Regions from separate parts of the Paenibacillus sp. Z3-2 genome, predicted to be linked through region 3. Evidence: predicted binding sites of a transcription regulator. Region 3 holds the regulator's gene; each other region holds the start of a gene.

Region 1 (10,810 bases), 1.4 Mb from region 3:
GTGAAGATACCATCAACAAACTTGCGTATGAAATCGGCGATTTCCTCGATGAGAAAGTCGATCCAGCGAACCATTCCAACCGGGCATTGAAAGAATTATGGGATGTCGGCGATGCTGATGAGCGTCGTACGATTGCGACCCTGATGGTCAAATTGGCCAAACAAAACGCATAAGATTACAGATGAAGAGCTCCCGCAAGGGGGCTTTTCTCTAATGATTACAAACGGATTACAGAGCTGTTCTTGTAATTCATTTTCATTTTATATATCATTAACGTGACCCATTTTTAGAAGATGTCTCAGATTGTTGTCCAGCGGACACGTTCTGTTGCTGTCGAATAATGTGGAATAATGCATTACGGGGTGTTGAAATGGAATCTAAACAATGGTATATGGAATATAAAATACATAAGAACAGACCCGGTTTGTTAGGCGATATAGCCTCTATGCTGGGGATGCTTGAAGTGAATATATTGACCATTAACGGTGTGGAAGGCAAAACCCGAGGCATGCTGCTTGAATCGGATGACGATGAGAAAATCCGTTTGCTTGGTGAGATGCTTGCCAAGGTAAACAGCATCACCGTATCGGCTTTGCGTCAACCTAAATTGGTGGATATTCTGGCCGTACGTCATGGCAGATATATTGACCGTGACTCGGATGATCGCAAGACATTTCGTTTTACACGAGATGAACTTGGGTTACTTGTGGACTTTTTGGGTGAAGTATTTAAGAGGGAAGGCAATCAGGTCATCGGTTTGCGTGGAATGCCTCGTGTTGGCAAAACGGAGTCCATTATTGCGGGTAGCGTATGTGCAATGAAGCGATGGACATTTGTTTCCTCCACACTTCTTCGTCAGACCATAAGGAGCCAACTCTCCGAGGACGAATTGAACCCAAACAATGTGTTCATTATTGACGGTATTGTTAGTACCATTCGCTCCAGTGAGCGTCATTACAATTTGTTGCAGGATATTATGACCATGCCTAGTACCAAGGTTATTGAACATCCGGATATTTTTGTACAGGAATCCGAATATGATTTTAATAATTTTGATATTATTATTGAACTTCGCAACAATCCGAATGAAGAAATTATTTATGATACGTTTACGGCTAGCTACACCGACGAATTGTAAGGAACCGTACGGAATCATGGAATAGATTAGCAACAACTCAAGAGATAAACATAAGGGGGAGATGGCATGTCTGAACTGGGTCAGCAGTTAAGAGAGGCCCGGCTGCAAAAAGGGATGAGTCTTGACGATGTACAGGAAATGACAAAAATTCGCAAGAGGTATCTGGAGGCCATAGAAGCAGGAGACTACAAAGTGCTTCCGGGCAGCTTCTATGTGCGTGCTTTCATTAAAACCTATGCGGAGACCGTGGGACTGAACCCTGATGAGCTGCTGGAGGGACACAAAAAAGACGTACCGGCAGAAGAGGCGGAAGCAACGATGGAACCGGTTATTCAGAAGCGTTCCAGCCGTCCAGTTGAACGTAGTAATCGATGGATGTCTGTCGCACTGATGTGGACCTTCCCGATTCTGATTGTTGTTTTGTTGTATGCTTACGTCGTATTGAACAAGGATGATCCTGAAGATAATCAGGGGCTGGACTCGGTCAAAATTACAGACAGTCAGCAACAACCTGAGGATAAACCGGATCAACCAGCCGATAACGGACAAGAAGGCAACCCGCCTGCGACGGACAAAGGCGCTGAGGGCGACGCGGGAGGCAACGGTGGCGGTACAGACACTGAAGGACAGCCCGACAGTCAAACAGATGGTCAAACGGATGGACAGACAGATGGCCAAACGGATGGACAGATAGAAGGAACTGAGGAAGAACCACCTGCCGATAACTCACCGTCTACTGTAACGGTTGCAGAAGACGGAAAATCAGGAAATATTACGAACTTTAAAGTTAACGGGAGTGCAGGCCAGCCTGTAACGGTTACGATTAAAGCAACAGGTCATAGTTGGCTGGAAGTGTACAAGGGCGAGAATTCCAGTGGAGAGAAGCTGGAGTATGGCAATACAGCCGAAGGCGACAGCTTTACCTTTGAACTGGATAGTGCAGGAATGTATATTAAGTCCGGTTACGCTGCAGCGACCACGATTGAGGTTGGTGGGCAAGTTGTAACGGATGGCAAGGCAACCAATCGGATCCGTCTGAAGCTTGGTGAAGACAGTGGTAGTACAGCTTCATCCACAGGCGTTGAAAATGGATCAACGGACGGTACAGAAGGTACCAATTAAGGGATCACCACTGGTAGCGAATAACCGAGTTTACTGCAGGAGACAATAACGGTGTCTTAACTTGCAATTAACTTTTGGTGAAGGCGAGGTGGATGGCTGTGACAGTTAGCTGGATCGTAACGGGTTTAGGAATTATTGTCAGCCTCCTGGGTTATTACCTGACTCCAAGTGCTTGGGGTTACGGAATATTGGGATTTGGACTTGCGCATGTCCTTCTGGGTGTGCTCGATATGTTCAGACAACCCAACCGGAGCCGCTCTTAGTTGGAAGCTGGACCAGCAAGCATTTTTGGTAACCACCTGGGTGGAAGCCAAAAATGCTTTTTTCTTTGAAGAAAACCCTTTGAAATTAGACTTTTACTTAAGGTATCCTCTATAATGTTACAGAACATACGATTAACTGAAAGGGTGACTGGTTTGAGTTCAGAAAATTCATTTGATATCGTGTCCAAAATGGACTTGCAAGAACTGACAAATGCCGTTACACAAACCGAGAAGGAAATTGGCACTCGTTATGACTTCAAGGGCAGCAAGAGCAGTCTGAAACTGGATAAGGATGCGTTAACGATCGTATCTGATGATGAGACCAAACTCAAGGCTGTCATTGATGTGCTGCAATCCAAAATGGCGAAGCGTGGTCTACCATTGAAGAACATTGATTACGCCAAAGTAGAGCCGGCTTCTTCTGGAACAGTCCGCCAGCGTTTGAATTTCAAACAGGGCATTGACCAGGATATCGCCAAAAAAATTAATATCCTGATTCGGGACTCCAAGATGAAGGTGAAGAGTCAGATTCAGGGAGACCAGCTCCGGGTAACAGGTAAGAGTAAAAATGATTTGCAAGCGGTAATGCAGATGCTAAACGGTGCTAACCTGCCTCTGGATTTGCAATATACAAATTTCAAGTAATATGGCCTTTTTTGTAGCAGAAGTGTTTTTTGACACTGTATTGGGGCGTATATTATACTAAGTGTGCATTGCTGGCAGTCATGCATCAAGTCCAGTCCTCATCGTTTGCTGACTTTGTGAAAAGCAGTACACTTCTGGAAGTCACCGGAACGTTTAAAGCGGTTTTGCTTTTGAGCGGTTGACTTTATTTTTTGCGTTTCTACATAGTGGGATCATGTTAATATGGATTGACATTGAAATTGTACATTTCATGTTCCGGATGATGATAACGGGATTAAGATGAATGTTTGGAGTAATGGAGGATATGAGGGAGGGCGTCTTGTGAATTTACCCAACCGGATTACGCTTGCACGAATTTGCTTAATCCCTTTTTTGATGGTGTTCCTGCTCGTGGATTTTCCATTTTATCCAGAGCCGTTGCAACTTGGAAGCCTTTCGCTTCCGTATAATCAACTGATTGCTGCTGTTATTTTTATCATCGCTGCAAGCACAGATGGAATTGACGGGTACCTTGCGCGGAAAAATAACATGGTTACCAATCTGGGAAAACTGCTCGATCCACTTGCAGACAAGCTGTTGGTTACTGCAGTTTTGATCTCGCTTGTAGAGATGGGCAAGCTGGATTCCTGGATTGCAGTCGTTATTATTAGTCGTGAATTTGCAGTTACCGGCTTGCGTCAAATTGCGTTGCTGGATGGTTCAGTTGTCGCCGCCAGTAACTGGGGCAAGCTGAAGACTGTAGTGCAGATTGTGGCGATTGTCTTGTTGCTGTTGAACAATTTCCCGTTTTCATACACAGGTATTCACGTCGATATTATCGCAGTATGGGCAGCAGCGCTTATTACCATCTGGTCGGGTATCGATTACTTTATCAAAAACAAAAATTTGCTTCATTTAACGAAAGCATAACAGTTGGCGTTAAACTGGGTAACATGAAAGAAGCATTGGGTCAGGGGCAATAGGAAAATATCCTATTGCCCTTTGATAACCCAACACGTGTACAGGAGGATGCTTAATGAAGGCAGAAATCATTGCAGTTGGCACAGAGTTGCTGCTTGGACAAATCGTCAATACCAATGCCAGATACCTATCTCGTGAATTGGCTGCGATCGGGATCGATGTATATTTCCAAACGGTAGTTGGTGATAACCTGACTCGACTCAGTGAAGCCATTCGTATTGCACAGGGCCGCGCAGACGTTATTTTATTTTCCGGGGGTATAGGGCCTACGCAAGATGATCTGACCAAGGATGCGCTGGCAGCAGTTCTTAACCGTAAACTCCATATAGATCGAATAGCCATGGACAAGATTGAGAGCTTTTTCAGAGATCGTAATGTGAAAATGACAGAGAATAACCGACGTCAAGCGATCGTAATTGATGGTGGGACACCTCTCGCCAATGAAACCGGTCTAGCTGCAGGAAATGCGATTTCTGACAATGATAAATATTATGTTGTGATGCCTGGACCACCTAAAGAGTTGATTCCAATGTTTGAACAGGAAGTCAAGCCTTGGCTGTTCCAGCATGTACTTACAGAAGAAATGCCGATCTATTCCCGAATGCTTAAATTCGCAGGTATTGGTGAGTCTGCTCTGGAAGATCGACTTCTGGATCTGATTGATGCGCAGACAGACCCTACGATCGCTCCTTATGCGAGTGAGGGTGAAGTTACAGTACGTGTCTCCACAAAGGCCGCAAGTGAGGGGGAGGCGATGCTGAAGCTGGATGCGATGGAAGTCCGGATTCGTGAGCGGTTGACAGAACATCTCTACGCGAACGAGGATGTGCCTATAGAGTACACAATTGTAACCATGATGTCTGATATGGGTCTGACGCTTAGTGCTGCTGAGAGCTGCACAGGAGGGCTTGTCATGCAAAGTCTGACATCTGTACCTGGAAGTGCATCGATGCTTAAGGGTGGAATTGTTTGTTACTCTAATGAAATTAAAGAAAAGCTGCTGAATGTGCCTCATGATTATCTGGAAGGTGAAGAGGCGCCAGGGGCGGTAAGTCCGGAAGTCGCAAAAGTGCTTGCTGAGCAGATCCGAATGATTGGCGATGCTGATTTTGGTCTGGCCGTTACGGGTGTAGCGGGACCGGGATATTCGGAACGCAAGCCACCTGGACTTGTCTTTATCGCTCTTGCTGAACGTGGAAAAGAAACCGAGATTCATGAACTGCGCATCAATGGTAATCGCGAGACTGTTCGCATTCGCTCGGCCAAAGCAATTCTCTATCGCTTATGGCAAAAACTTGTGGCGATGGGTTGATTAGTTAACAGCTTGGATTGCATTTAGAGTTCCAAGCAAGTATAATTAAGGAAGACGGAAGAACCGTAGAATTAGGCGTAACAGCCTTGTTTACGGTTCTTTTTTCTGTTTAATGGAAAGTTTCTTAGAGGAAGAGGCGCCTCGGCCTTCACAAAAAAACGAATGTATGTTCGAAAAAAAGCTTGGCAAACGTGTTAAAACAAGGTATCATTATCTTATAAACAGTAAAGGGTGTGAGCTTATTGTCAGACCGTCGTGCCGCGCTTGATATGGCGCTCCGTCAAATAGAGAAGCAATTTGGTAAAGGATCCATCATGAAACTGGGTGAGTCCACTCATATGAACGTGGAAATTATTCCCAGTGGTTCCTTGGCTTTGGATATTGCATTAGGAACAGGCGGCTTGCCTAAAGGCCGTATTGTTGAAATATATGGACCTGAGTCTTCAGGTAAAACAACTGTCGCATTACATGCGATCGCTGAAGTACAACGCGTTGGTGGACAAGCAGCATTTATCGATGCCGAGCATGCTCTTGATCCTCAATATGCAAGCAAATTGGGTGTTAACATTGATGAATTGCTTCTATCTCAGCCAGATACGGGTGAGCAAGGGCTGGAAATTGCAGAAGCTCTTGTGCGCAGTGGTGCAGTAGATATCGTCGTTATTGACTCTGTAGCTGCATTGGTTCCAAAAGCAGAGATTGAAGGCGAAATGGGTGATTCACACGTCGGTTTACAGGCGCGTTTGATGTCTCAAGCTCTACGTAAATTGTCTGGTGCAATCAGCAAATCCAAAACAATCGCAATTTTCATTAACCAGCTTCGTGAGAAAGTCGGCGTTATGTTTGGTAACCCGGAAACAACACCTGGTGGTCGAGCCCTGAAGTTTTATTCCACGGTACGTCTGGATGTACGTCGTATTGAGAGTATCAAATCAGGGAATGACATGATTGGTAACCGTACTCGTATTAAAGTGGTGAAAAACAAAGTCGCACCTCCGTTCAAACAAGCGGAAGTGGATATCATGTACGGTGAGGGGATCTCAAGAGAAGGCAGTATCATTGACATTGGTACAGAGCTGGACATCGTTAACAAGAGTGGTGCATGGTACTCATACGAAGGTGAGCGTTTAGGACAAGGCCGTGAGAACGCGAAGCAGTTCATGAAAGAGCATAAGGACATTGCTGAAATCATTGAACAAAAAATTCGTGTAGCTAGTAACTTGACTACTGCAGTTCCTGCGCCAACTAGTGAAGATCAACAAAAAGAAGCAGAAGAAGAACAAGAATTATTCGAAATCAACGAGTAATCTTCCTAAATCCTCCCTTGTAGGGAGGATCCAGAGGGCGCCGCCCTTTGAACTCCGTAACCCTGTCTGATTGAGCTTTGCTCGATTTGGATAAGGAATTGTGGTGGGAGTGTTCTCGGTGTGCTAACAGCCCCTGTCCCAATGGACAGGGGCTGTTAGTACAATGACTGTGAGAGAAAAGGCCGGGCTGAGTTCCCGGCTTTTTGTATTAGCGTTAACGATCTTCGGTGAATGAACGCTTGGCGTAGAGCTCAGATGGAAAGAGTTATGAAAGGGGAGACCTGAATGGATCAACATGACGAGGATTTATATGAAGAAGCAGAAGGGGATGGCCTCTCCCAATTTCCGGACAACGAAGAACTTACCATTACACGGGTAGAACGAACGAAAAGCAGACAAGCTCGTTACCGCATCACTTTTGGCATACACTCCATTACGGTCCTTGAAGACGTGATGATTAAATACAGGATGACGCAGGGCAACACGTTTATGAAGAAGGATCTGGAAGAAATCATCGTAGCTGACGAGCGACAGCGGACCTACGCACAGTCTCTGCGTTTCTTGGAGCATAAACCTCGTACACGGCATGAGTTAAGTCAGAAACTTCGTCAGAAAGAGTTTGATGCATCATTGATTGAAGAGGCGCTGGATCGGCTTGAGCGAGAGAAGCTGGTGGATGACGATCTATTTGCGAAGGAATGGACAAGACAGCGTATGGAGGGCAAGCGGAAGGGAAAACTGTGGATAAGGCAAGAGCTGCGTCAAAAGGGAATTGCCAATGATCTCATTGTTGAGGCACTCGAAGGTATCAGTACAGATGCGGAATTTGAGACTGCTCTGAGCGCCGGACGCAAAAAGTGGAATCAGGTCAAAGGGGACGTGAAAGAGAAGAAACATAAAACGCTTCCCTTCCTAATGAGACGTGGTTTTTCAATGGATATGGTGCGCCGAGTTGTGAATTGTTTAATGGAAGAAGATGAGGCTGGGGACCCTGAAGATGACGAGGCGTTGTTATGGGATTAGCCGACTAGAGTCTCTATACTGCATTCTCTTGACAATTTCTTTCGTCAAATACTAAAATGGACATGAGTCTGTAAGAAATGGACAACCCTTTTTCCTTCCAAAAAAGCGGTTTCGGTTTCTTAAGATTTATACCATTCTTAATTATGGGTTCGCTGGAAACAGTGAATAGTACATGGAGACATGTACATGTGAAATGAAAATCGGCGGGGGATCGCCGTGAGTATTCGTTATTCCCAAACATATGTAAGGTTTTGAAAACTGCAAATTAACCCAAGGAATGCCTTGGAGGAACCAACGAGGAGGTGAACAGTATGGAACCTGCAATCATGATCGTTCTCGTTGTGGCCGCGCTAATCATTGGGTTCGGAGTAGGATATTTTATTCGCAAATCTCTTGCAGAGGCTAAAATCTCTAGTGCGGAACAAGCTGCCGTACAAATCGTGGAGAACGCGAAAAAAGAGGCAGAAGCACTGAAGAAAGAAACGGTGCTGGAGGCGAAGGATGAAATCCATCGCATTCGTGCTGAAGCTGAAAAAGACACTCGTGAACGTCGGAACGAAATTCAACGACAAGAAAGACGATTGTTGCAAAAAGAAGAGTCGCTGGATAAAAAATTGGAATCACTCGAACGTAAAGAAGAGCAAGTGGCTAACAAAGAGAAACGAATTGATGAGACACAGCAGCAGATCGAAATGATCTACAAAAACCAGGTGACGGAACTGGAACGTATATCCAACCTCACTATGGAAGACGCACGCAGTATCATACTGTCCAACGTAGAACAGGAAGTTCGTCATGAGACGGCTCAAATGATCAAGGACATTGAACAACAAGCGAAGGAAGAAGCGGACAAAAAGTCCCGCGAGATTATTACGCTCGCCATCCAACGTTGCGCGGCTGACCACGTAGCGGAAACAACGGTATCTGTTGTTACCCTGCCAAATGAAGAAATGAAAGGCCGGATTATCGGTCGTGAAGGACGTAACATCCGTGCGCTTGAAACCCTTACAGGGATTGACCTCATTATCGATGATACGCCAGAAGCTGTTATTCTGTCGGGCTTTGACCCGATTCGCCGAGAAATCGCCCGTACTGCCCTGGAGAAACTGGTGGCTGATGGACGTATTCACCCGGCACGGATTGAAGAGATGGTTGAGAAATCCCGCAAAGAAGTGGATGAGCGCATCCGTGAATACGGTGAGCAAGCTACCTTTGAAGTGGGCGTGCATGGTCTGCATCCGGATCTAATCAAAATCCTGGGCCGGTTGAAGTTCCGTACAAGTTACGGTCAGAACGTCTTGAAACATTCGATGGAAGTCGCTTATCTGGCTGGACTGATGGCTGGCGAACTCGGAGAAGACGTAACTTTGGCAAGACGTGCAGGTCTATTGCATGACATCGGTAAAGCGCTGGATCACGAAGTGGAAGGATCACACGTCGAAATTGGCGTGGAACTGGCGAAGAAATACAAAGAACATCCGGTTGTAATCAACAGTATCGCGTCCCATCACGGAGATTGCGAAGCGACTTCGGTCATTGCCATGTTGGTTGGCGCAGCAGATGCGCTCTCCGCAGCAAGACCAGGCGCACGCCGCGAAACGCTGGAAACGTATATCAAACGACTGGAGAAGCTGGAAGAGATTTCAGAATCCTTCGAAGGTGTCGAGAAATCGTACGCCATTCAGGCCGGACGCGAAGTTCGCGTTATGGTACAACCTGAGAAGATCGATGATGCTGAAGCCTTCCGCCTAGCCCGTGACATCACGAAGATGATTGAGAATGAACTCGACTATCCGGGTCACATCAAAGTCACTGTCATCCGGGAAACCCGTGCGGTTGAATACGCAAAATAGAGTATTATGGAAAAGTGGCCGCAGTAGTGGGCCACTTTTCCTGTTGATAGCCTGTTATAAGGTATTTAGTGAAATTACACATCATAAAGCATGAGATAGAGTCCTGCAAGGTTCAACATTTGAAGTAAAGGGACTTTGCAGGGATTGAGGAGGCAGTAATCAATGAAAGTTTTGTTTATTGGTGACATAGTAGGCAATGTGGGACGTAAGGCATTAAAGGAAAATTTACCGTACCTGAAATCGAAGTATAAGCCACATGTGGTGATTGTCAATGGTGAAAATGCAGCGGCAGGTCGCGGCATTACAGGTGCAATCGCGAATGAGTTTTTCAACTGGGGTGTACATGGCATTACACTTGGTAATCATACTTGGGACAATAAGGATATTTTTGATTTTATAGATGATGAACCGCGCATGATTCGACCAGCTAACTTTCCACCAGGAACACCAGGACGAGGATATACGGTTGTCAAAGGCGAAGGCAAGGAGCTGGCCATTGTCAATCTGCAAGGAAGAACGTTCCTGCCTGCCCTGGATTGTCCATTCCGTGTAGCTGATGAGATTGTAGATGAGCTGCGCCAGGATTACAAATGTATTCTGGTCGATATGCATGCTGAAGCGACTTCTGAGAAGATTGCCATGGGATGGCATCTGGATGGACGTGCTTCGCTCGTTGTAGGCACACATACGCATGTACAGAGTAATGATGACCGGATCTTGCCTGGAGGAACGGCTTACTTAACGGATGCAGGCATGGTAGGGCCGCGTGACGGCATATTGGGCATGGAGCGTGAGGCCGTGTTGCGCAAGTTCTACACCCAGCTACCCGTGCGATTCGTTGTTGATGATGGCAAATGGCATTTCCATGGTGTCCTAGTGGAGATTGATGAAGCCACAGGCGCTGCAACACGCATCGAAAAAATTCGTCTGATGGAAGACGAGTGGCGCATGGAATAGGGGTATTGTCCCATTTTGCAGGGAAACCCGTCTAAAAAGAAGGAATTTTTTTGCCTCCCGCGAATAACATCTAGTAAGTGGAAACAAACTTTCAACATTCCCAGGGAGGTACTTACCATGGATGTATTAAAAGTTTCAGCAAAGTCCAATCCTAATTCTGTAGCCGGCGCTCTTGCAGGGGTTCTTCGTGAACGTGGAAATGCTGAACTGCAGGCAATTGGAGCGGGAGC
Region 2 (10,810 bases), 880 kb from region 3:
CATACAATCGTTGCACAAGTCGATGCATGGCATCATCGTTTCGCTCTCCACTGAACCAGTCCACCAACTCACGGAATGTACTGCCTTCATCTTCTTCACCATACTTTTCCTCAAAGAGTTCTTCGAGCAATTCCTGCCGCATGATTTCCGCTTCATTTTCATTCAGGATACGGAAAGCCGGATTCAACGGAATTTGCTGATAGTAACGGCGAATGACTTCCATACAGAATGAATGCAATGTTGTAATAGATGCACGCCCAAGCAGCGACAGCTGCTTACGCAAATGTTCTTCTCCAGGCTGTTCTTCCAGCGCAAGTTCCAGCGCTTCCCGAATCCGTTGTTTCATCTCGGCGGCCGCCGCTTTGGTAAACGTGGCAACAAGTAAGCGATCCACACTGAATCCTTGGGAGGGATCTGCAATCTTGCGAATAATTCGTTCAACCAATACAGCTGTCTTGCCTGATCCCGCCGCAGCCGCAACCAGAATGTCTTCTCCGCTTTCGGAGATGGCACTCCATTGGTCATCACTCCAGAAGCTTCCTTCCGGTTTTGGCATATTCGTCATGATGTTTCCCCTCCCTTGGTGTGAGCTAACATATCCCAGATTTGCTGTTTGCCCGGTTTGGACAACAGGTTATATTCATTTCCTTCAATATTCTCATCAAACTGACAAACAGGCTTATACGGACAGAACGTGCACGCCACTTCCTGCTGAATACGATAAGGCTCAATGGCCACATCCCCATCCGTAATTCGGGTGCCAATCTCGCGGATATTACTCCGAACCGAAGCAAGCAGCGTATCCCATTGCTCTGGCGTAGCTACTGCAGCGCTGCTATAAAAACTGCCGTCTGCCTTAAGGGCAACCGGAATAATGGCTGAATACCCTTTATCCAGGGTGTTATCCATTTGCGCAATTGCATCCCGGTCCGCCAACAGCAGACCTTTCATTTTGAACCTTTTCAACAGTTCTTGTCCGGCCTGCTCCGATGTCAGGCCATTTGCGGATTGCAACAACGGGTTATGCACATGGAAATACAGCGTTCCTCCCGGCATAGCCGTTTCTCCAAGCCATTCCTCGGCAGCACTAAGCAACACCTCCAGATAGGTGAGCATCTGCAATGACAGACCATAGTACACTTCATGCAGCTTGAGATCCGTCTGGCTGGACTTGTAGTCAATGACACGCAATAGCAGACCGTTCTCTCCTTCTGCCACATCCACACGGTCAATCCGACCCACAATCTCCATCACACAGCCATTCTCCAGTTCAAATCGCAGAGGTGGCAGTGTTTTATCCGGTCCAAAATCAAGCTCCAACCCAATCGGTTCAAAACTTCCACGCCTGGACTGTTCACCGAGAATAACGGATGCCCGGCTAACAATGTCCTTCAACTTGCGGAAAATATAACCGTATCGCTTGGTGCTTAACAAAATCTCTCCTTGCAGTTGCGGTGCAATCTGCTCCACCGTTTGCTCGGCTTCCTTGCGACATTGGTCTGGAGTCAAGCTGCCCCAACTACGATTTTCTTCACGCAATCGCATAGCCAGTTGGCTCAATGCAGCATGAAACAGTTGTCCGATATCAGGAGCCTGAAGACGGTACAATTGCCGTTCTTTGAGGCGCAGCCCGTGCGAAGCAAAATGGGAGAACGGACAAGCTACGAACCGCTCCATTCGTGAAACACTCGTTCTCACCTCTGTGCCATACAATCTGCGACTGGTAGCTGTACGTAGGGGCAATGCCCGATTACGGTAAAAGATCGATCCCAGCAACCGCTCTAGCTGAGGTCTGCTTGTCTCCCGAGATACATGCCAATTGTAGACCGCCCACCACATTTCTGGAATGTCTTCTCCACGGCGCCATTTGCGCAATTGTCCAATGAGCGTAGACAGACTCTGACCCGGATGGGTGACATAGGACCAATGAGTTTCTTCCGAGTTCGTAACCGGTGGTTGAGCGAGCAATGGCTGTTCTTGTAAACCAAACATCTTCCGTACATGACGGACAATCTCGGAAGGAAGCAGTGTTTTTCCCTCATCATCAGCAACCGGATAACTCAGCCACAACTGGCTGCTTGCCGCTGTAAGTGCTGTATAGATCAGAAAACGTTCATCCAGCATCTGTCTTGTTGCTCCTGGTCCAAGCGCCACGCCTCTTTCTGTCAGCAACGATCTTTCCAGCTCCGTTAATACTCCATCCTCCTGAGGTACAGCAGGCAGTTCACCATCCACTGCACCGAGAATAAATACGTATTTGATATCCTGAAGACGTGTACGATCCATGGAACCGACCAATACCTGATCAAGTGCTGGTGGTACCAGACCCAGCTTCAGTTCGGTCAATCCGGTCTCGATCATCCCGGCAAATAGAGTGATATCCAGCCGTTCATTCCCCATCATATCAACCATCTGATCCAATAAATCCAACACAGCTCCCCACATCTGCCGATGTTCTCTCGACCGTTCGGGGTCACCTTGAGCCTTAGCTTCAGCAGACATACTCTCCAGTTTCCATGGAATCTCGGCCTCTTCCAGCAATCTGTATAGTGCCTCGCATTGGGCTTTGGCTGTCTTTGCCTTTTTCATTCGTTTCTCAAAAGCACCCATGGAATCTGTAATGACCGTTCGACAACTCTCCATTAAAGACAGCATCTGATCCCGTCCTCGACTACGGCCATCCTGACCATTGTCTTCAAGCGAAAGGCTTGGCACATATTTCCACGGTTTGCCGTCAGTCCAGCGATACCCATGAATACCACAAGCCAATACATAATTCTCAAGCTGGTCCATATCTTCACGGGTGATGGAACCATCACGCGGAAGCAGTAGGTCCGTTTTGACGCAGCGAAATACATCCTCGTAACGCCAGTGTCGACGAACAATGTCGAGTGCGGAACGGATAAACTCGGATAAAGGATGATGAAGTTCATTTCTTCTGCGGTCCAGAAAGACGGGCACGCCATAATCTCTGAATAACGGTTTAGCTATATCAGCGTAGGTATCCAACTGACGAACAAGTACGGCCATATCCCGATAACGCGCACCTTCGTTTTGCGCCAAGCGCCGCATCTCACGGAGTGCTCCCTCCATCTCAGCTCGACGGTTCTCAGCTGCGACCAATCGGATTCCGGAATCAAGGCCTTCACTTTTCCAGCGAATTCGGCGATCAAAGCCTGCCTCCAGATGAGCAAGTCCCGGACGATCCTTGTATCTCGGTGGAGTCTCCGAATCAAGTACAGTTGTATCGCTCGTTACACCCAGTTCTTCGGCCATTCCTTTGAGACGCGCGTAAGCACTTGCCGTGGGATAGAACAGCTCCAGTTCTCCAGGCAAAGCACCGTGATCATAAGGGCGATCCAATGTCAGGGCAATCGTCACGGAAGAGCATTGCAACATGAGCCGACCGATCACACTCATCTCCTGTGGCGTGAATCCCTGAAAACCATCAATCCAGATCTGGGCATCTTGCAGCAATGAACTTTCCGACAAACGCTCTGTCAGTTCGGTCAACGTGTCTTCATCATCAATATATAATTCGGTCAGTTCCTGTTCATAGTCACGATATATCAGATTCAAGTCATGTAGCTTATCCTCCAGAATCGGCGAAGAGGATGAAATATTCCATCCAGACAACCCTTCTTCCAGCAATGATGGATCAACTTCATAACGTTTAAATTCACTATATAAGTCATTTAATTCCCCTATAAAACCCAGCTGGCTGCCAGATGCACCAAATAGCTTCAATTCATCCTTACGGCGCTGGATGACTTTGTAGAGCAGCATCTTTTTGCCTTCGGCTCCGATTGGAATACGAGCAGAACCGCCTGCTTCCTGCATTATGCGGTAGGCTAAACGGCGAAAGCCGAGCACTTCTGCACGCATCGTACCTTTAATTGCTCCAGAAGACACCAATGCTTGCTCTGTTCGAAAGGAACTCTGTTCCGGAACGAGTAAAATCAAAGGTTTACCTTGCGGCTCCTTTTGAAGAAGGGATGTAATTTCCCGGGTAATCAGCGAGCTTTTGCCGCTGCCTGCCCGGCCAATAACAAAACGAACGGACATGTCTAATCCTCCAAACCACACGTACAAGATTTTAATTCCCAGTATAACATATCTGACTTGGTTCGGAACATACGTTTGCCACTATCCGGTAAAACCGGAGATCATCTCCGTTAACACAGCAAAACAGCAAAAAGCCCGCAGCTATTCACACTGTGGACTTTAGACTTGACCTATACTTCATTGGAACTTAATTCGTACAATTAATTCTTTTTACTGCGCACTTCGAAGATAGCAAATTTCAGGTAATGTCCTTCATCCACGCCCAAAATTTGCGGGTGATCCTTACCTGCTGCCTTCCAGTCGATTAGACGCAGCACTTTGCCAGCATCTTCCGCCGCATCCGCAATCGTGTCCAGGAAGAGATCAGGACGCATATGATACGAACAACTGGCTGTTACCAAATATCCGCCCTCATTAACCAGTTTCATTCCTTGCAGGTTGATATCCTTATAACCGCGACATGCACCTTTAACTGCTGATTTCGTTTTGGCAAACGCAGGAGGATCGAGGATGACTACATCAAATGTTTTACCGCCAGCTGCAAGCGCTTTGGATGTATCTACTTTTTGTTCGCCTGCACGTGCACGTGCGGTACGCTCATCCAGCCCTTTCACTTGTTCACGCAAGTACTGGAATGCATCAGCAACAACGAATTCTACGCGATCGGTAAAACCGTTCAGCTCCACATTCGTTCGTGCACTCTCAATGGCGTGCTCCGAAATATCAAGACATGTCACTTTTTTGGCTCCATACTTGCAAGCATTCAACGTGAAACTGCCTGTGTGTGAGAAGCACTCCAGCACGGTAGCGCCATCCCAATAAGGGAATGTAACCACTTTACCGCTTTTATTCACTGGCAACAGCTGCTCTGTGCCATCCTGCTCGGTCTGTTGGAGTGTGATTCCACTCTTGTAGCCCCACCCCTTCATAAGCGGTTCGATGGCTGCACGATTTTCGCGTTGGTCGAAGAAGTAACCTGTCTTCTGTCCTTCTACGATATCCACTTTAATGAGTAGTCCGTTCTCTGTAACGGTGACATGCCGCGGGCAATCCCCGTACAATGGGCCTTTGGTTTGTTCCAAACCTTCCAGTTCACGAATCGAGACATCACTGCGCTCAAATATGCCTTCCGGCTGCATCACTTCAATGAGTGCCTGTACGATAGCTTCACGGCAACGATCCATGCCGAGTGTAAGCAACTGTACAACAAGGATGCTACCGAAACGGTCAACAATCAGTCCTGGTAGAAAATCAGCTTCTCCATAAACGAGACGATATGCCTCTCCATCCTGGATAAAGCGTTCCCGATGACGCAAGCAATCGCGGAATCGCGCTGCAAAGAACGCGGTGTCCATCTGTTCGGACTCCAGCGGTTGATACGCTACGACCCTTACTGTGATCTGAGATGCGGGATTGTAATAACCTGTCGCCAGATAGCGACCTTGATGATTCAATACATTGACCAGATCTCCCGGTTCCGGGTTTCCGTCAACAGAGGCAATTTCGTTGTTAAATATCCATGGATGTGCATGTTCAAGCCGCTTTTTGCGACTGCGTTCGAGTGTAACTGATGGCAAGGTAGATCCACTTCTTTCATAGTTAGTTGAAAAGATAGGTTTGGTGCGGCGCGTAAATGGCGTTCCGGGTTCGAATCGATCTTCCGATCGCTGTTGCCTCCAGATTTTTTTGATTCCCTTTCTTAAAGGGAAAATCCGGAGACAAAGGCGCACGCTTCGCTTCTTCAGATTCGATTTCGTCCCCTCCACTACGCTTGCACGAATCACCGTATCTTTCGAATTGGGGTGCGGCAGTTAAGTGACGCTACGGCGACGAATTGTTCCTCTGATCGCTGTTATCCCCAGATTTTTTGAACTCCCTTTTCTCAAAGGGAAAATCCGGGGATAAAGGCGAGCGCTTCGCTTCTTCGGTAACAATTTCGTCTTCTTCGCTACGTTTGCTCGAATCACCGTATCTTTCGAATGGGGGGGATTAAGGTTCGCTTCCCTCTGAATTCCTTTAGGCTTGTCATGGTTGTCTTTATTTACTCATAGGATGAGTTAAGGAACCGGAACGGAAGGAATGATATTTTTATGTTTAGAGATGTTATATTGCCCCTACTATATGGGCTTATTATCTTTTTTGGTGGCATGAAGTTGATGGAAACCGCCTTGCAGCGCATGGCTGGGCCCATGCTGGCAGGTTGGCTCAATCGAGCTACCTCTGCTCCCTGGAAAGGCATGGCCTTCAGCGCAGGGGCAACGGCCCTGTTGCAGAGCAGTACTGCGGTCACCGTACTCACCATTGGACTGGCTAATGCCAGATTGATCACCTATGGACGCACACTCGGCATCATCCTTGGCACCAACATCGGGACATGCCTGACAACGGAGCTGGTAGGTCTGCAGATCGGACGTGCTTCCCTGCCCCTGCTTGTCCTGTCGCTGACGGGCTGGGCCATGTTTGTTGTACTTGGTGAACGCAATCTAGCCGCTCCTGAACGCACGCGGCAGACTCTGTTTAACATCCAATACAGCTTCCTCGCAGCTGCCGGATTTGCACTTGTCATGACAGGCATTCAGGTCATGCAATCCATTGCCTTGCCACTGCGGAGCATGGGCGTATTTCAATGGTTTCTCGACCGCTCGGCCGACAGCTTGTGGTGGGGCTTCCTGGCAGGCGCTTGTCTCACGGCGCTCATTCACAGCAGCGCGGCTGTCATTAGCATGGCGATTACGCTCGCAGCCACAGGGGTATTACCTGTGGAGATCGGTATCGCCATTGTGATCGGGTCCAACGTGGGGACCTGCATCACTGCTGTAATTGCTGCCGCGGGCGGAGCATCCGCAGGCAAATTTGTCGCAGCCTCCCATGTTGTATTAAACATTGCGGGAGCACTGTTGTTCATGCCGCTGATCGGCCAGCTGCATGCAGCTTCGGCTTGGCTGTCAGCGGACAATGGGGCACAGATCGCGCATGCCCAGACCCTTTTTAACATCACCAGTTCACTGCTTGCTTTGCCGTTCTGTTACTTGCCAATCTGGCACAAAAAACCACCGGTCCACGCCCCCGCGGCGAAGTCACCCGTGGCTTGATGATCTGCCTATCCAAACCTATAGAACGCGCGGCTAACTGACTAGAACAATAATTTGTTATACGTTAACACCCAACTTGTTCAGTGCTACACGCAAGATGTCATCGTTATTATCATATCCACTCTGCTGCTGTAGGGACCATGCTTCTTCCGGAGCATACCAGTCCACACCCTTAATCTCTTCAATCTGAGGCTGTAAATCACCACTCTCGGCTTCAACGAGATAGTAATGAACTTCCTTATCTACCGGGCCAAACTCTGCATGTTGGTACGTATAGGCGATAATATTAACCGGCTCCACAATGCGACCGACCATACCCGTCTCTTCCAGAATCTCGCGCAGTGCGGTCTGTTCAACCGTTTCCCCATCTTCCATTTTGCCCTTGGCGAGAGTCGTTTTACCGTAACGATCTACGATAAGCTGAATTTGAAGACGTCCGTCTTCCCCTGTTCTATAAACAACTCCGCCTGCTGAAATTTCTTTTTTGTTCATCGTGCTCTCCCCCATACTTCGATATCTGTATCTTATTTTTCGCAAAAGAAGGACCTCATCTCCACGGGTAAGCTCCCCAAGGAAATGAAATCCTTGTTTCTGACGCCTCGATTACATCGCGGCGGACTTGAGATTATCTTCCAATACACGTACCAGCGTAGCCTGACTTTCGTTCACGCCAGCTTCAACCAATTTGACTCGGCATACTTTACCGACCATATCCATGGTACCGTCAAAGACCAGCTGAATGTAATTGTCGCTATATCCGTGCAGCTTGCCACTTCCCTCGCGGCCTTTGGCTTCACCTTCGGGAATAACATCCAGTACCTGTCCGACAAACTGTTTGGCGTACTCCAGTTGCATCTGCTCAGACAATTCAATGAGTTCATGCACACGTGCATTTTTGACCTCTTCATCCACCTGATCTTCCATCCGTGCTGCAGGAGTACCCGTACGTTTGGAATAAGGGAATACGTGCATTTCGGAAAAACCGATTTTTCGCATCAACTCATAGCCATTACTGTACATTTCATCCGTCTCACCCGGAAATCCAACAATAATGTCAGTCGTAATCGCCACATCTGGCATCGCTTCCCGAATGCGAAGCATTTTGTTGTAGAACTCTTCTGTCGTATACTTGCGACGCATGCGTTTTAATACCGTATCATCGCCAGCTTGCAGCGGAATATGAAAGTGACGAACGAGTTTATCAGAACGTTTAATCACGTCGAGCATGCGATCATCGATCTGGCTGGCTTCAATCGAACTGATTCGAATACGCTCCAGGCCCTCTACTTTATCCAAATCCCACAGCAGATCAGTTAGATCATAGTTCTCCATGTCATCCCCATATCCACCTGTATGAATACCTGTAAGGACAATTTCCTTATATCCGGCGTGTACGAGTTGATGTGCCTGTTGGATGATACTGTTGGATTCTCGGCTACGAGACAATCCACGTGACCACGGAATAATGCAAAACGTGCAAAAGTTATTGCATCCATCCTGAATTTTCAGGAAAGCTCGGGTACGATCAGCAAAATCAGGTACATCCATCTCTTCAAACACACGGGTTTTCATAATATTACGCACTGCGTTAACAGGTTGCCGGGACTCCTGAATCTCATTGACATATGGCAGAATCTTGTCACGGTCCTGTGTACCGATAACCAAATCTACGCCAGGGATGTCCAGAATCTCTGCCGGAGAAGTCTGCGCATAGCAGCCTGTAACAGCCACAATGGCCTCCGGGTTGCGCCGAATGGCACGACGAATAATTTGACGGCTCTTTTTGTCGCCGGTATTGGTTACTGTACAAGTATTAATCAAGTATACATCTGCTGTCTGTTCGTCAAAGTCCACTTGATCGTATCCTTCGTTTTTGAACAATTGCCAAATCGCCTCTGTATCATAGAAATTAACTTTGCAGCCTAAGGTGTAAAACGCCACGGATGGCATAATTACATTCCTCCCATTTCTCCGGATTCATATAGCACACAAGTGAGTGCCGCCATTCCAGCTGTCTCGGCACGCAAAATGCGCTTGCCCAGTCCAACAGATACAGCACCTGCCTGATCGGCCTCTGCCGTCTCCTTCTCAGAAAATCCACCTTCCGGTCCAACAACGATCAAAACTTCTGCACTTGCATCAGGTGCAAGTTGCTCAACAAACGGTTTCAGCGCGTCTCTCAGCTGCTTACCGTTTTCTTTCTCATAACAATAACATACCAGGCTATAGCCCTCAAAAGAAGATAACAGCCCTTTCCAGGAAAGTGGCTGCTCCACGGATGGAATGCGATTCCGGTGACTCTGTTCGGCAGCTTCCTTGGCAATTTTCCGCCACCGCTCCAACCGTTTGCCTTCTTTCTTGGCATCATATTGCACAATCGTACGTTCTGATAGGAAGGGTACAAATGATACTGCCCCAATCTCGGTACATCTCTGGATGACTGTCTCCATCTTGTCGCCTTTGGGTAAGCTCTGTGCCACGGTTACGCGAATTCGCGCTTCATGGTCCATAACCAAAGAATCTACAATATTGGCCGTCACTTGGCCTGCTTCAATACTTTCAATTTCCACTAGTGCTTCTCTGGAGTCTCCGTCACTGACAATCAGTTTATCTCCAGGTTTACCACGCATAACCTTGCCGATATGGCGTGCATCATCACCTGTGATGATCACAGCATGTTCATTAAACTGTTCTGCAGATACAAAATATCGCTGCATTAGTCAATCCACCCATTCTGTCCTGTTATGACTGGAATTCACCCCGCCTGATGACAGGCGTGAATCCAATCGCCACAGATGATCATACAACTTTTACGTGTTTCTGACCAGTATTCCAGTCCATAACACAATGCGCTTTTAGCGATATAATTCAATAACCAGCTTTGCCAGATCCACATACATTGTTTGCGCAAACTCATACAAAGGTTGAATCGTCGCATTTTGCAACGGAGGTATAACAAGAATCAATAGGAAGATAAAAATGGACCATTGCTCCACACCTTGCAGCTTGCGGCTGATTGAAGGTGGCAGTACATCTTCTAGAATCCGATAACCATCCAGCGGGGGCAACGGAATCAAGTTAAACAGGAACAGGAAAAAGTTTGTTAGGTTAAAAATAGCGAAGAACGTCGTGATTGCTGTCAGCAACCGCTCATTATCAATGCCGCCGAGTGCTCCCGAACCAACCAGTGAAGCATAGATGATTGTACCGATGATCGCGAGCAACAGATTGCTCAGAGGCCCTGCTGCGGATACGATGATGCCCATCAATCTAGGCTTGTCGAAGTTAGCCCGGTTAACCGGAACCGGACGCGCCCAACCAAAGCCGGCTATAATGAGCAACAGCACACCAAACAAGTCAAAGTGCACAACTGGATTGAGCGTGACCCGACCCAACAGCTTGGCTGTCGGATCACCGAATTTGTTGGCGAAATATGCATGCGAGAATTCATGCACCGTAAATGCGATCAGAATGGTCAGCAGGAAGAATGGCAGCTGATCGATCGGATAACGAAAGAACGAATTCCAAAAGTCCATACGTTACCCCTTTCTGGCTACATACGCCAGCCAATCCTCATCACGGTGGATGGCACTCACTTCAAACCCGGAGGCTACCAGTGCATCATGCACAACCTGCTCTTTGTTCTTCCAAAT
Region 3 (10,810 bases):
AGGATTTGAACTTTGAGCGAAAGTAAGCGATAATATAGTTTTTACACCAGCCGGCCGGGCCAACCGGTTCGGCTTAAGGCATGCAATGGCATATTCGTGGCAATGAATATCAACAGATAAGCAATTAGAGGGAGTGAACATATACATGACAAATGGTACACATGATACAGATATGGTCAAAAAAGATCGCGCCGTTTTGGTGAGTTTAGTTACGGATGATGTAAAACGTACAGGCATCAATCCTGAGTACTCTTTAGAGGAACTGGTGAAACTTGCCGAGACAGCCGGAGTGGAAGTCTTAAGTGTACTTTCTCAGAACAGGGAAAAACGGGATACCAAATGGTTTATTGGTAAAGGCAAAGTGGAAGAACTCCGTGCGATTGCGGAGGAACTCGGTGCAACTACAGCTATTTTTGATCAGGAATTGTCAGGTGCACAGGTTCGTAATCTGGAAGAGACCCTGGATCTTAAGATTATTGACCGTACGCAATTGATTTTGGACATCTTCGCACAGCGTGCCAACACAAGAGAAGGTATCATTCAAGTGGAATTGGCTCAACATAGCTACTTGCTGCCACGTTTGTCGGGTCATGGCAAGAACCTGTCCAGACTCGGTGGCGGAATTGGAACCAGAGGTCCGGGTGAAAGTAAGCTGGAGACCGACCGTCGTCACATCCGTGGTCGCATCGATGATCTGAAACGTCATCTGGAAGAACTGACACGTCATCGTAAATTGCATCGTGAACGCCGTAAAAAGACAGGTATTGTTCAGGTAGCTCTTGTTGGTTATACCAATGCTGGCAAATCAACATTGCTCAAGCAGTTGACTGCTGCAGATGTTTATATTCAAGATCAGTTATTTGCTACACTGGATCCAACATCACGTACCATGGAGCTTCCGAGTGGCAAAGAAATCGTACTTACCGACACGGTTGGATTTATTCAAAATCTTCCGCATGATCTAATTGCAGCTTTCCGGGCAACGCTGGAGGAAGTAAATGAAGCAGATCTCATCCTGCATGTTGTGGATGCCTCATCGGCAATGCGTGAAGATCAGATGCGAACGGTTAACACGATTCTGCAAGAGCTTGGTTCAGGGGACAAGCCACAGCTAGTACTTTATAACAAAAAAGATGCATGCACACCTGAACAGCTTGAGATGCTTCCATTAGATAAAGACCACATCAAAGTAAGCGCATTAGACTCAGAGGATCTGCTTAAAATCCGCGAATTGATTCAGACAGAGCTTACAGGTGACACGAAGCGCTTCCGTATACCGGCAGAACGTGGTGATCTTACGTCCGTACTCTACAAAATTGGTGACGTAGTGGATACCAGTTTTGAAGAAAATGATGTGATATATGAAGTGGAACTGCAAAAAGGTGAGTATGAGAAATTTGGTCATATGCTTGAAGATTTCATTGAATTGTAATACTCATGACATATTGATGTGATAAGTTGACACAATAATAGATATGAAACGTCAGATTCGTGCTATGAAGGGGAATGAAGTAAGATGGTAAGCTTTGATTCAGAAATATCTGAACTTCAACATCAAGTGGAGCGTCAGATTGAAGGACAACTACAACAGATTGATCGGATCACGGATCACAACCAATGGAAGGTCATTCATGCTTTTCAACAGCGAAAAGTAAGTGATTTCCACTTTGCAGGTTCAACAGGTTATGCGTATAACGATCGTGGACGTGAAGTGCTTGATGAAGTATATGCTGAAGTTTTCGGTGCAGAGGCTGCGTTGGTACGTCCTCATTTTGCTTCAGGTACACATACGATTAGTACAGCTCTTTTTGGAGTGCTGCGCCCAGGTGACGAATTATTGTACATCACGGGTAAGCCTTATGACACATTGCATAAAGTTATTGGCAAACCCGGCGATGGTACTGGTTCGTTACGCGATTTTGGCATCGGTTACCGTGAGACGGCCCTTACTGCTGAAGGTAAAGTGGACTGGGCAGAAGTTAAGAAAAACATCACACCGACTACGAAAGTCATTGGAATTCAACGTTCACGTGGTTATGACTGGCGCTCTTCCTTTTGTGTTGAAGAGATCGCTGAGATGGTTACGCGTGTTAAAGCGCTGAAGGAAGATGTCATCGTATTTGTGGATAATTGTTACGGTGAATTCACGGAGGAACGTGAACCGACAGAAGTCGGAGTTGATCTGATGGCAGGTTCATTGATCAAGAATCCGGGTGGAGGCATTGCGGAAACCGGTGGATACATATGTGGGAAGGAACAGTACGTACAGCTGGCAGCTTATCGTCTGACAGCCCCGGGAATTGGGGGAGAGGTGGGAGCGATGCTGGGGACAACAAGAGGCATCTACCAAGGACTTTACATGGCTCCGACAATTGTAGGACAAGCTATCAAAGGAAGTACGTTTGCTGCCGCAATGTTTGCTGAATCCGGATTTGTAACCAAACCGGCTTGGAATGAAGCTCGTACAGATCTGATCCAGGCAGTTCAGTTCAGTTCTGCTGAGCATCTGATTGCCTTCGTGCAGGGCATCCAGCGTGCAGCCGCTGTGGATAGCCATGTGGTTCCTGAACCATGGGACATGCCTGGTTATGAGCATCCTGTCATTATGGCGGCAGGTACATTCATTCAGGGCGGAAGTCTGGAATTGTCAGCCGATGCACCTATTCGGGAGCCTTATATCGGGTATATGCAAGGCGGGTTAACGTACTCTCATGTCAAATATGGCGTTTTAATGGCGTTACAGACCATGAAAGATCGTAAATTATTGTGAGTTTATCTAACACATCATTGACACTTGGTAACAACTAAATGTACAATAGGGTGAAGAATAGATGACTGGAAGGTTGATGAACATGGGTGATGAAATTCGCAGAAATATGGCCTTATTCCCGATTGGTATCGTAATGAAACTTACGGATCTGTCCGCACGGCAGATTCGTTATTATGAGCAACACAGCTTGATTGTTCCTGCGAGAACGTCAGGTAATCAACGTTTGTTCTCTTTTAATGACGTAGAGAGATTGCTAGAGATCAAGGCTTTGATTGAAAAAGGAGTTAACATCGCAGGGATCAAACAAGTGATGAATCCTGTTTCAAAAGAATCCGAGGAAGCTACAGTTATCACGCCAGATACTGAAGTCAAACGCAGAGAGCTGTCCGACACGCAGTTGCACCGCTTGCTGAAGCAGCAGCTTGTATCAGGTAAGAGACCTGGTCAAGTATCTCTCATTCAGGGAGAGCTTTCCCGTTTCTTTAATAAATAGTAAGTTCGCATAACTTGGCGAGTGAGACGAAATCATGTACTTGTGATGTCAGACTCCTTGACCCGTGGAACTTTCTAATGTACAAATATAACAGGCAAGCCAAATACGCAGATAAGAAAGGGAGAGGTTATAGTGAGTTATACAAAAGAAGACATTCTCCGCATTTCGAAAGAAGAAAACGTACGATTCATTCGATTGCAATTTACTGATTTGCTTGGAGCTATCAAAAACGTTGAGATTCCTGTGAGCCAGTTGACTAAGGCTCTGGATAACAAAATGATGTTCGATGGATCTTCCATTGAAGGTTATGTACGTATTGAAGAGTCCGACATGTACCTCTATCCAGATCTAGATTCTTGGCTTATTTTCCCATGGGTTGCAGAGAACCGTGTTGCACGCCTGATTTGCGACGTATATCTTCCGGATGGTAATCCGTTCCCAGGAGATCCGCGTGGCATCTTGAAACGAAACCTGAAAGAAGCCCAAGATATGGGATTCACTTCCTTTAACGTCGGTCCTGAACCCGAGTTCTTCTTGTTCAAAACAGACGAAAAAGGAAACCCGACTAACGAACTGAATGACCAAGGTGGTTATTTCGACCTTGCGCCTACGGATCTTGGTGAAAACTGTCGTCGTGACATCGTTATCACACTTGAAGAAATGGGCTTTGAGATTGAAGCTTCCCACCATGAGGTAGCTCCAGGTCAGCATGAGATCGACTTTAAATATGCTGATGCTCTGAAAGCAGCAGACCAGATCCAAACGTTCAAACTCGTTGTTAAAACGATTGCACGTCAGCATGGTTTACATGCAACATTCATGCCGAAACCGCTGTTTGGTATGAACGGATCCGGTATGCATTGTAACCAATCCTTGTTCAAAGGCAATGAGAACGCATTCGTTGACGAGTCGGACGAGTTGGGTCTGAGCAAAACTGCACGTCACTTCATGGCTGGAACTCTGAAGCATGCGCGTGCGTTTGCAGCAATTACTAACCCAACTGTGAACTCATACAAACGTCTTGTACCTGGTTATGAAGCACCTTGTTATGTAGCATGGTCTGCTAGTAACCGTAGCCCAATGATCCGTATTCCAGCTTCACGTGGTCTGAGTACACGTGTTGAGGTTCGTAACCCGGATCCGGCTGCTAACCCTTACCTGGCTTTGGCTGTTTTGTTGAAAGCAGGTCTGGACGGAATCAAACGTGAGCTTTCCTTACCAGCTCCAATTGACCGTAACATCTACATCATGTCAGAAGAAGAGCGTGTAGAAGAAGGCATTCCAAGCTTGCCAGCTGACCTGAAAGAAGCATTGAATGAATTGATCCGCAGCGAAGTCATCTGTGACGCTCTCGGCGACCACGCCTTGGCTCACTTCTATGAGCTGAAAGAAATTGAGTGGGATATGTATAGAACACAAGTCCACCAATGGGAACGTGATCAATATATCACGTTGTACTAATAGCTTAATCCCTTGGCGCTCTAGCGCTGAGGGTTTTTTCTTTTTGTGGGCGGGAGTAGATCAAATCAACGAAAAAATAAAGTACCCACAGAATCCCCCGAATTATTCTTCAGCGGCCAATATAACTTTTCAATATTTTGTCTGTCACCAAGGCTAAAATGTTTATCACAAAATCCAGTAGATCGTTGATTTAGATCTTTGTAAAACTTCCTTTTATAGAAGGGGAACTTTCCTATGTTTTACTTAAGGTCTGCATTTGATAAGTGGTATCTCAATAAGTTTTTTATACTGCATTACAATACTCACCTGTCTTTTAACCTATTAAAGAGAAAAAGAAGTTAGCCTTATTTTTAAAGCGCAAAAAACTCGAACTGAATTGGAAGTGAGAGACTTACATAATACCTTCTAAGGCAACCTGATATACATGAAATAGAAAGAATAGTACCTTTCCCACTCTATGGATCAAGCAAAACAACTGGTGACAGCACAACGTGCATTTTTTTTATACAGGACAAATCAAGAATATCGACTATAGGATTAATGCTCTTCAGGAGCTTAGAAAAGGAATTGAAAAGTATCAGCAACGGATTCAAGATGCACTTCGGGCTGATCTGAACAAATCCGAGACAGAAGCTTATGGTTCCGAGATTCGTATTGTGCTGGGTGAATTGGAATTTGCATTAGAACACCTGCAGGAATGGGCTGCACCAAGACAAGTCCCAACCAGTTCGGCTATGTCGGATGGGGTGAGTACCATTTACCCTGAACCATACGGAGTGGCTCTTATTATTGCACCTTGGAATTATCCTTTCCAATTGGCCTTCGGTCCACTGATTGGAGCAATTGCAGCCGGTAACTGTGCAGTTATTAAGCCTTCTGAATTAACACCGTCCGTATCTCGTCTGACGTACGATCTGATTCAGGAGATCTACCCTCAAGAGTATATTGCCGTTATGGAAGGTGAAGTTGAGGCTAGCACAGCATTGTTAAAAGAGAAGTTTGATTATATTTTCTTCACAGGCAGCACGGGGGTTGGGCGCATTGTTATGAAGGCAGCAGCAGGGCATCTGACTCCTGTAACCCTGGAGCTAGGGGGTAAGAGTCCGGCTATAGTTCATAGCGATGCAGATCTGAAGCTGGCAGCACAGCGTCTTGTTCGCGGTAAGTTCCTGAATGCGGGGCAAACTTGTGTTGCTCCGGATTACTTGCTCGTGCATGAACAAGTTCATGATGAACTGATCGATCTGATTGGTGCAGAGATCAAAGATAAATTTGGAGATGATGTGCTACAGAACGCTGATTTTCCGCATATTGTCAACGCACGTAACTTTGATCGATTGTCGAAATTCCTTAATGATGGTAAAACGCTAATTGGTGGACGTTCTGTGCGTGAGCAGTTGCTTATTGAGCCGACTGTACTTGGAGATGTGAACTGGGAATCACATGTCATGCAAGAAGAGATATTCGGTCCGATTCTTTCTGTATTTACGTACTGTGACCTGAACCCGATGCTGGATGAGATCGTCCGCCGTCCAAAACCATTGGCGTTATATCTCTTCACACAGGACGAGCAGCTGGAGAATCAGGTTCTGAATCAAGTATCCTTCGGTGGGGGATGTATTAATGACACACTTTCTCATATGACATCTCATTATCTCCCGTTTGGTGGTGTAGGAGAGAGCGGTATGGGCTCATATCACGGACAACAGAGTTTTGATGTGTTCTCTCATCACAAGAGTGTTCTGAAACGCAGTGAATAATTAGCCGATAAAACAACATAAAACAAGCAAAGAGGTTGTCCTGTTCGTTAGGGCAACCTCTTTGCTTGTATTATTCCATTGCATCTAGTTTTGTTACTCATGTTTAATGAATATCTCGGAAAAGGCCAATGACTTTACCCAGAATACTAACGTGTTTCAAACGTAAAGGTTCGAAGGTCGCATTCTCCGGTTGAAGGCGAATATGATCTTTCTCTTTGTAGAACGTTTTCACTGTAGCTTCATCGTCTTCAGTCATTGCAACGACGATATCCCCGTTATCAGCAGTTTGCTGTTGACGGACAATAACATAATCCCCGTTAACGATTCCAGCTTCGACCATACTATCTCCGACTACCGAAAGCATAAACACTTTCTGTTCGCCTACATAGTGCGTAGGAAGAGGGAAGTAGTCTTCAATGTTCTCGGTTGCAGTGATGGGAACCCCGGCTGTAACCTTACCAACGACAGGAATACGTGCAACGCTATGAGCAAATTGATGAGAATGCTCAGATTCTTCCTGGCTCAAAAGCTCAATAGCTCTTGGCTTGGTAGGGTCGCGTCGGATCAACCCTTTTTTCTCCAAACGATCCAAATGTCCATGTACTGTTGAGCTGGAAGCCAGTCCAACCGCTTCACCAATTTCCCGTACGGAAGGAGGATACCCCTTCAACCGGACTTCATTTCGTATAAACTCCAGAATAGCCTGCTGCCTGCTGGATATCTTCGACATACCGTATCAACCCCATTTTAGTAACGTTTGGGAAAATTATAACATAGAACCTCCGTTCGTACAAACATAAGTTCTAAATAAAATGGCATTAAATCAGTGTTTTTTAACTTTCAGAACAGAATTTGTACAAAAGTTAGAGCAGAATACTACAAATACTGTGCAAGAGAAATTAAATAAGGATGTCTCTCCTTCAAAAAAAGAAGCGAACAATTGTTCTAAAAAGCTATTGAACAAAACAAATGTTCGTGTTATATTGATTCCAACAGATAGGAACAAACGTTTGGAGGCGGGTATTAAATGAGATATTCTACTTATCAAAGCATTTATGAACCAATGAATTCGGAACTGGTGAAGTCCAACATAGGGAACTACAAGAAGGTTTTAGCACGTTTCAAGATTTCTTCATGGATGTTAAAGGTGGCCATTACCTCTTTGATTATATTTATTGGATGTAGCACTGTTTTAACTGTATTTGCTGGCAATGAGAATGATGTTCTTCCAGGAGGAAAGGTAGCCATTTCAGAAGGGGAAACATTATGGAGTATTTCTTTGGAACACAAACCGTCGAATATGGATACACGTGTTTATATAGAAGCAATTAAGAAAGTGAATCAACTTCATACGACTTCGATCCAAGTGGGTCAGGTATTAGCTCTACCGCAATTTGCAGAATAAAATACACATTACTGTGTCTTAGCGCGTGTCAGCTTGACAAGCTGCCTTTATCATGGCAAAGTTAATATGACTTTGTATTTTTGGAGGGGACAAGCTTGGATATAGATAGTCTGGTAGCACGCATAAACGAATTGGCTCGTAAGCAAAAGTCCACTGGATTGTCGGAGGAAGAACTTACTGAACGTGCCGAGCTAAGAGAGATTTATTTAAGTAATATTCGCAGCAATTTCAGACAACAACTGGATACCATTGAGATTGTTGATGATGAGAATGACAAAGGCCACCAAGGCAAACTCAAACACTAACGAAACCTAATGATATCATTATGATATTTAGGTTTCTTCCTGTTATTTTGAGGGTGCAATCTATAGGGGGAAATATTGGTTTACAGTTATGTAAGCCGATACAAAGACACATAAGGGGGATTCTCATGTCGCGTTCGTTCGAGAGAACGGTTAAGAAAAATTCCAAGCAGTTAAATCAGCAACGCAAAAAAAGTGGTCAACCAATCACAGGTACACCAGGTGAAGAAGTCTTTAAAGGACGCAGCCTGTTGTTCCCTATATTTTTGATCGGTCTTGCCTTTTTGTATCTGTTTATGAGCACATTCCTTGTACAAGCTCCAATGACAACCTGGGACTGGGTGACTATGCTGCTTTACGTATTTTTGGCAGTCATCTTCATGCTTCGTCGTCCGTATATCAAGATCAGCAGTAATCGGATTATAACGACGAAGGGGAATCGTGAACGTTCAATCGGGGTTGATGATATCGTCAAATTCAGAATTGAACCAGGTACAGTCGTTATCGAACATAACAGTCGCGGGAAAAGATGGGTGTTTACCAAGTTATTGAATCGCTACGATACAGATGCGATCGCAGAACGTTTGCTGAAGTTTGCAAAAGCACACCAGATCACCGTGGAAACCGTTGAAAAGTAATTATTGCATAAAGGGGTAGATGATCGGAATGGCGTTAAAAGCGATTTTGTTCGACCTGGATGATACTTTATTATGGGATGAGCGTAGTGTTCGAGAAGCTTTTCATGAGACTTGTCTAATCGCAGCGCGAGAGACTGGACTTAAACCGGAAGAACTTGAAGAAGCCGTTCGGAACGAGGCACGTGGACTGTATGAATCATATGAAACCTTTCCTTTTACCAAAATGATTGGAATCAATCCGTTTGAAGGCCTATGGGCTAACTTTACCGGTGGAGATCAACCTGAGTTCCGTCAGTTGGAACAACTTGCTCCTGTTTATCGTAAAGAATCCTGGCGTCGTGGCTTGTTGAAGTTGGGTATAGATCGGGAAGATCTTGCTGAACAACTGGCTTCGCAGTTTGGCGTAGAACGGAGATCCAGACCCCATGTATACGAAGAAACGATGGATACTTTGCGTCAACTACAAGGGAAGTACAAACTTCTGCTGTTAACGAACGGTTGTCCAGCTTTGCAACAAGAGAAGTTGGACGGTGTGCCTGAATTGACTCCTTTCTTTGATGAGATTATTATCTCGGGTAACTTTGGAAAAGGAAAGCCGGATCCTTCGATTTTTGAACATGCCTTGAGTAAACTGGGAGTTAAACCGGAAGAGAGCATGATGGTGGGAGACAAGTTGACGACGGATATTCGTGGTGCGTTATCAACTGGCATCCAATCCGTATGGATTAACCGTGAACATAAGACCAACAATGAAACGTATGGACCTGACCATGAAATAACGCATTTATCGGAATTAGATCAGCTTATTGCTAATTTCTGAGCAGATCAGCTATAACATCTTACCTCAGCACCCTGAAACATTGGAGGCTTCACTGAACGATAATGTCGTTCGTGAAGTTGCCAATGTTTTTTTATTGGGCACTATTGGCTAATTTACCTTGTTAAATGAGATAATAATTTTTTTGCTAAAAGTTATTGAAATTAAGGGGAAGCTGGATTAGAATATAACTAACATACTAGTATGACTAGTATATAGATTGTCCTAAAGCAATTTCTTTTGACTTAATTCATCGAATGGAAGCAGGAGTTGTTGCTTATTATTTTTGGTTTATTGTAAGCGCTTCACCTGTTTAAAGACCTTCTTTCGATTTGGAGATCACACCACCTGGCAAGTGCTAATTCATGATGTGAAGCACCTTGGATTGTGTGATTCTACATAACACACTAAAATGGTATCGCTTACATTCGGCTATTATCTATTTTGTAGTGGGGGTGAAGTTGAAGGAGTTGTTGTCTTCTACAACAGGAGAAACAATGGGGTTGTACATGAATTACTCTTACTTATCAAGTCCTGGATCGGAGTGAAAACACATGGAGTCGGAAACCGCTAAAACAACGTTAACCATGACATCTTTACGTAAAGAGAGCAGATTACGAACGGCAGCAACCTTGTTTCGCAAAGACTGGCAGCTGTATTCACTATTGATCCTTCCCATCATCTATCTCCTTATTTTCAAATATGGACCGATGATTGGTAATGTGATTGCGTTCAGACGTTTTGTTCCTGGGGGAAGTATATTTGGAGAAACGTGGGTTGGATTACGATACTTCAAAATGTTCATTGAGGACCCTACCTTCTGGAGAGTATTCGGTAATACGCTGATGTTGGGTGGACTTGCGTTACTCTTTACATTCCCGGTTCCAATTATTTTTGCCTTGATGCTTAACGAAGTGAAAAGTAAACGATTCAAAAAGTTTGTACAGACCGCGTCTTATCTGCCTCATTTTCTGTCCATCGTTATCGTTGCGGGTATGATCCTGCAACTGACAGCAGTGAATGGTTCCATTAATGGACTGGTGGCTTTCTTCACCGGAGACAGTATTCCTTTTATGCAGCGGGCTGAATGGTTCAGAACAATCTATATCACTTCAGAGGTATGGCAGGGTATGGGTTGGGGAGCGATATTGTATCTGGCTGCAC

The links. Region 3 encodes LexA, which represses DNA repair genes until DNA is damaged. Its sites were predicted from a motif close to CGAACATATGTTCG; they were not measured.
Region 1: a site for LexA is predicted at 5,600-5,613, ahead of recA (recombinase RecA). Genes of this name have one in related genera too.
Region 2: a site for LexA is predicted at 4,130-4,143, ahead of addB (helicase-exonuclease AddAB subunit AddB). Genes of this name have one in related genera too.

Annotation. Positions count from the first base shown of each region.
Region 1 covers NZ_CP096397.1:2,399,967-2,410,776, forward strand. The annotation lists gene M1D71_RS10780 (DUF3243 domain-containing protein) at 1-173, shown strand, start outside; gene M1D71_RS10785 (DUF3388 domain-containing protein) at 371-1,138, shown strand; gene M1D71_RS10790 (helix-turn-helix domain-containing protein) at 1,205-2,260, shown strand; gene M1D71_RS10795 (hypothetical protein) at 2,353-2,523, shown strand; gene M1D71_RS10800 (YajQ family cyclic di-GMP-binding protein) at 2,677-3,168, shown strand; gene pgsA (CDP-diacylglycerol--glycerol-3-phosphate 3-phosphatidyltransferase) at 3,490-4,077, shown strand; gene M1D71_RS10810 (competence/damage-inducible protein A) at 4,184-5,440, shown strand; gene recA (recombinase RecA) at 5,683-6,747, shown strand; gene M1D71_RS10820 (regulatory protein RecX) at 7,033-7,770, shown strand; gene rny (ribonuclease Y) at 8,082-9,623, shown strand; gene M1D71_RS10830 (TIGR00282 family metallophosphoesterase) at 9,786-10,580, shown strand; gene M1D71_RS10835 (stage V sporulation protein S) at 10,698-10,810, shown strand, end outside.
Region 2 covers NZ_CP096397.1:4,651,382-4,662,191, forward strand. The annotation lists gene addA (helicase-exonuclease AddAB subunit AddA) at 1-565, opposite strand, end outside; gene addB (helicase-exonuclease AddAB subunit AddB) at 562-4,065, opposite strand; gene M1D71_RS20790 (class I SAM-dependent rRNA methyltransferase) at 4,266-5,642, opposite strand; gene M1D71_RS20795 (Na/Pi cotransporter family protein) at 6,156-7,157, shown strand; gene M1D71_RS20800 (NUDIX hydrolase) at 7,215-7,649, opposite strand; gene mtaB (tRNA (N(6)-L-threonylcarbamoyladenosine(37)-C(2))-methylthiotransferase MtaB) at 7,761-9,107, opposite strand; gene M1D71_RS20810 (RsmE family RNA methyltransferase) at 9,110-9,874, opposite strand; gene M1D71_RS20815 (site-2 protease family protein) at 10,013-10,693, opposite strand; gene prmA (50S ribosomal protein L11 methyltransferase) at 10,697-10,810, opposite strand, start outside.
Region 3 covers NZ_CP096397.1:3,768,509-3,779,318, reverse strand. The annotation lists gene M1D71_RS16935 (AAA family ATPase) at 1-26, shown strand, start outside; gene hflX (GTPase HflX) at 146-1,432, shown strand; gene M1D71_RS16925 (methionine gamma-lyase family protein) at 1,517-2,770, shown strand; gene M1D71_RS16920 (MerR family transcriptional regulator) at 2,853-3,263, shown strand; gene glnA (type I glutamate--ammonia ligase) at 3,396-4,724, shown strand; gene M1D71_RS16910 (aldehyde dehydrogenase) at 5,216-6,484, shown strand; gene lexA (transcriptional repressor LexA) at 6,588-7,214, opposite strand; gene M1D71_RS16900 (LysM peptidoglycan-binding domain-containing protein) at 7,512-7,889, shown strand; gene M1D71_RS16895 (DUF896 domain-containing protein) at 7,985-8,194, shown strand; gene M1D71_RS16890 (hypothetical protein) at 8,320-8,829, shown strand; gene M1D71_RS16885 (HAD family hydrolase) at 8,858-9,649, shown strand; gene M1D71_RS16880 (ABC transporter permease) at 10,234-10,810, shown strand, end outside.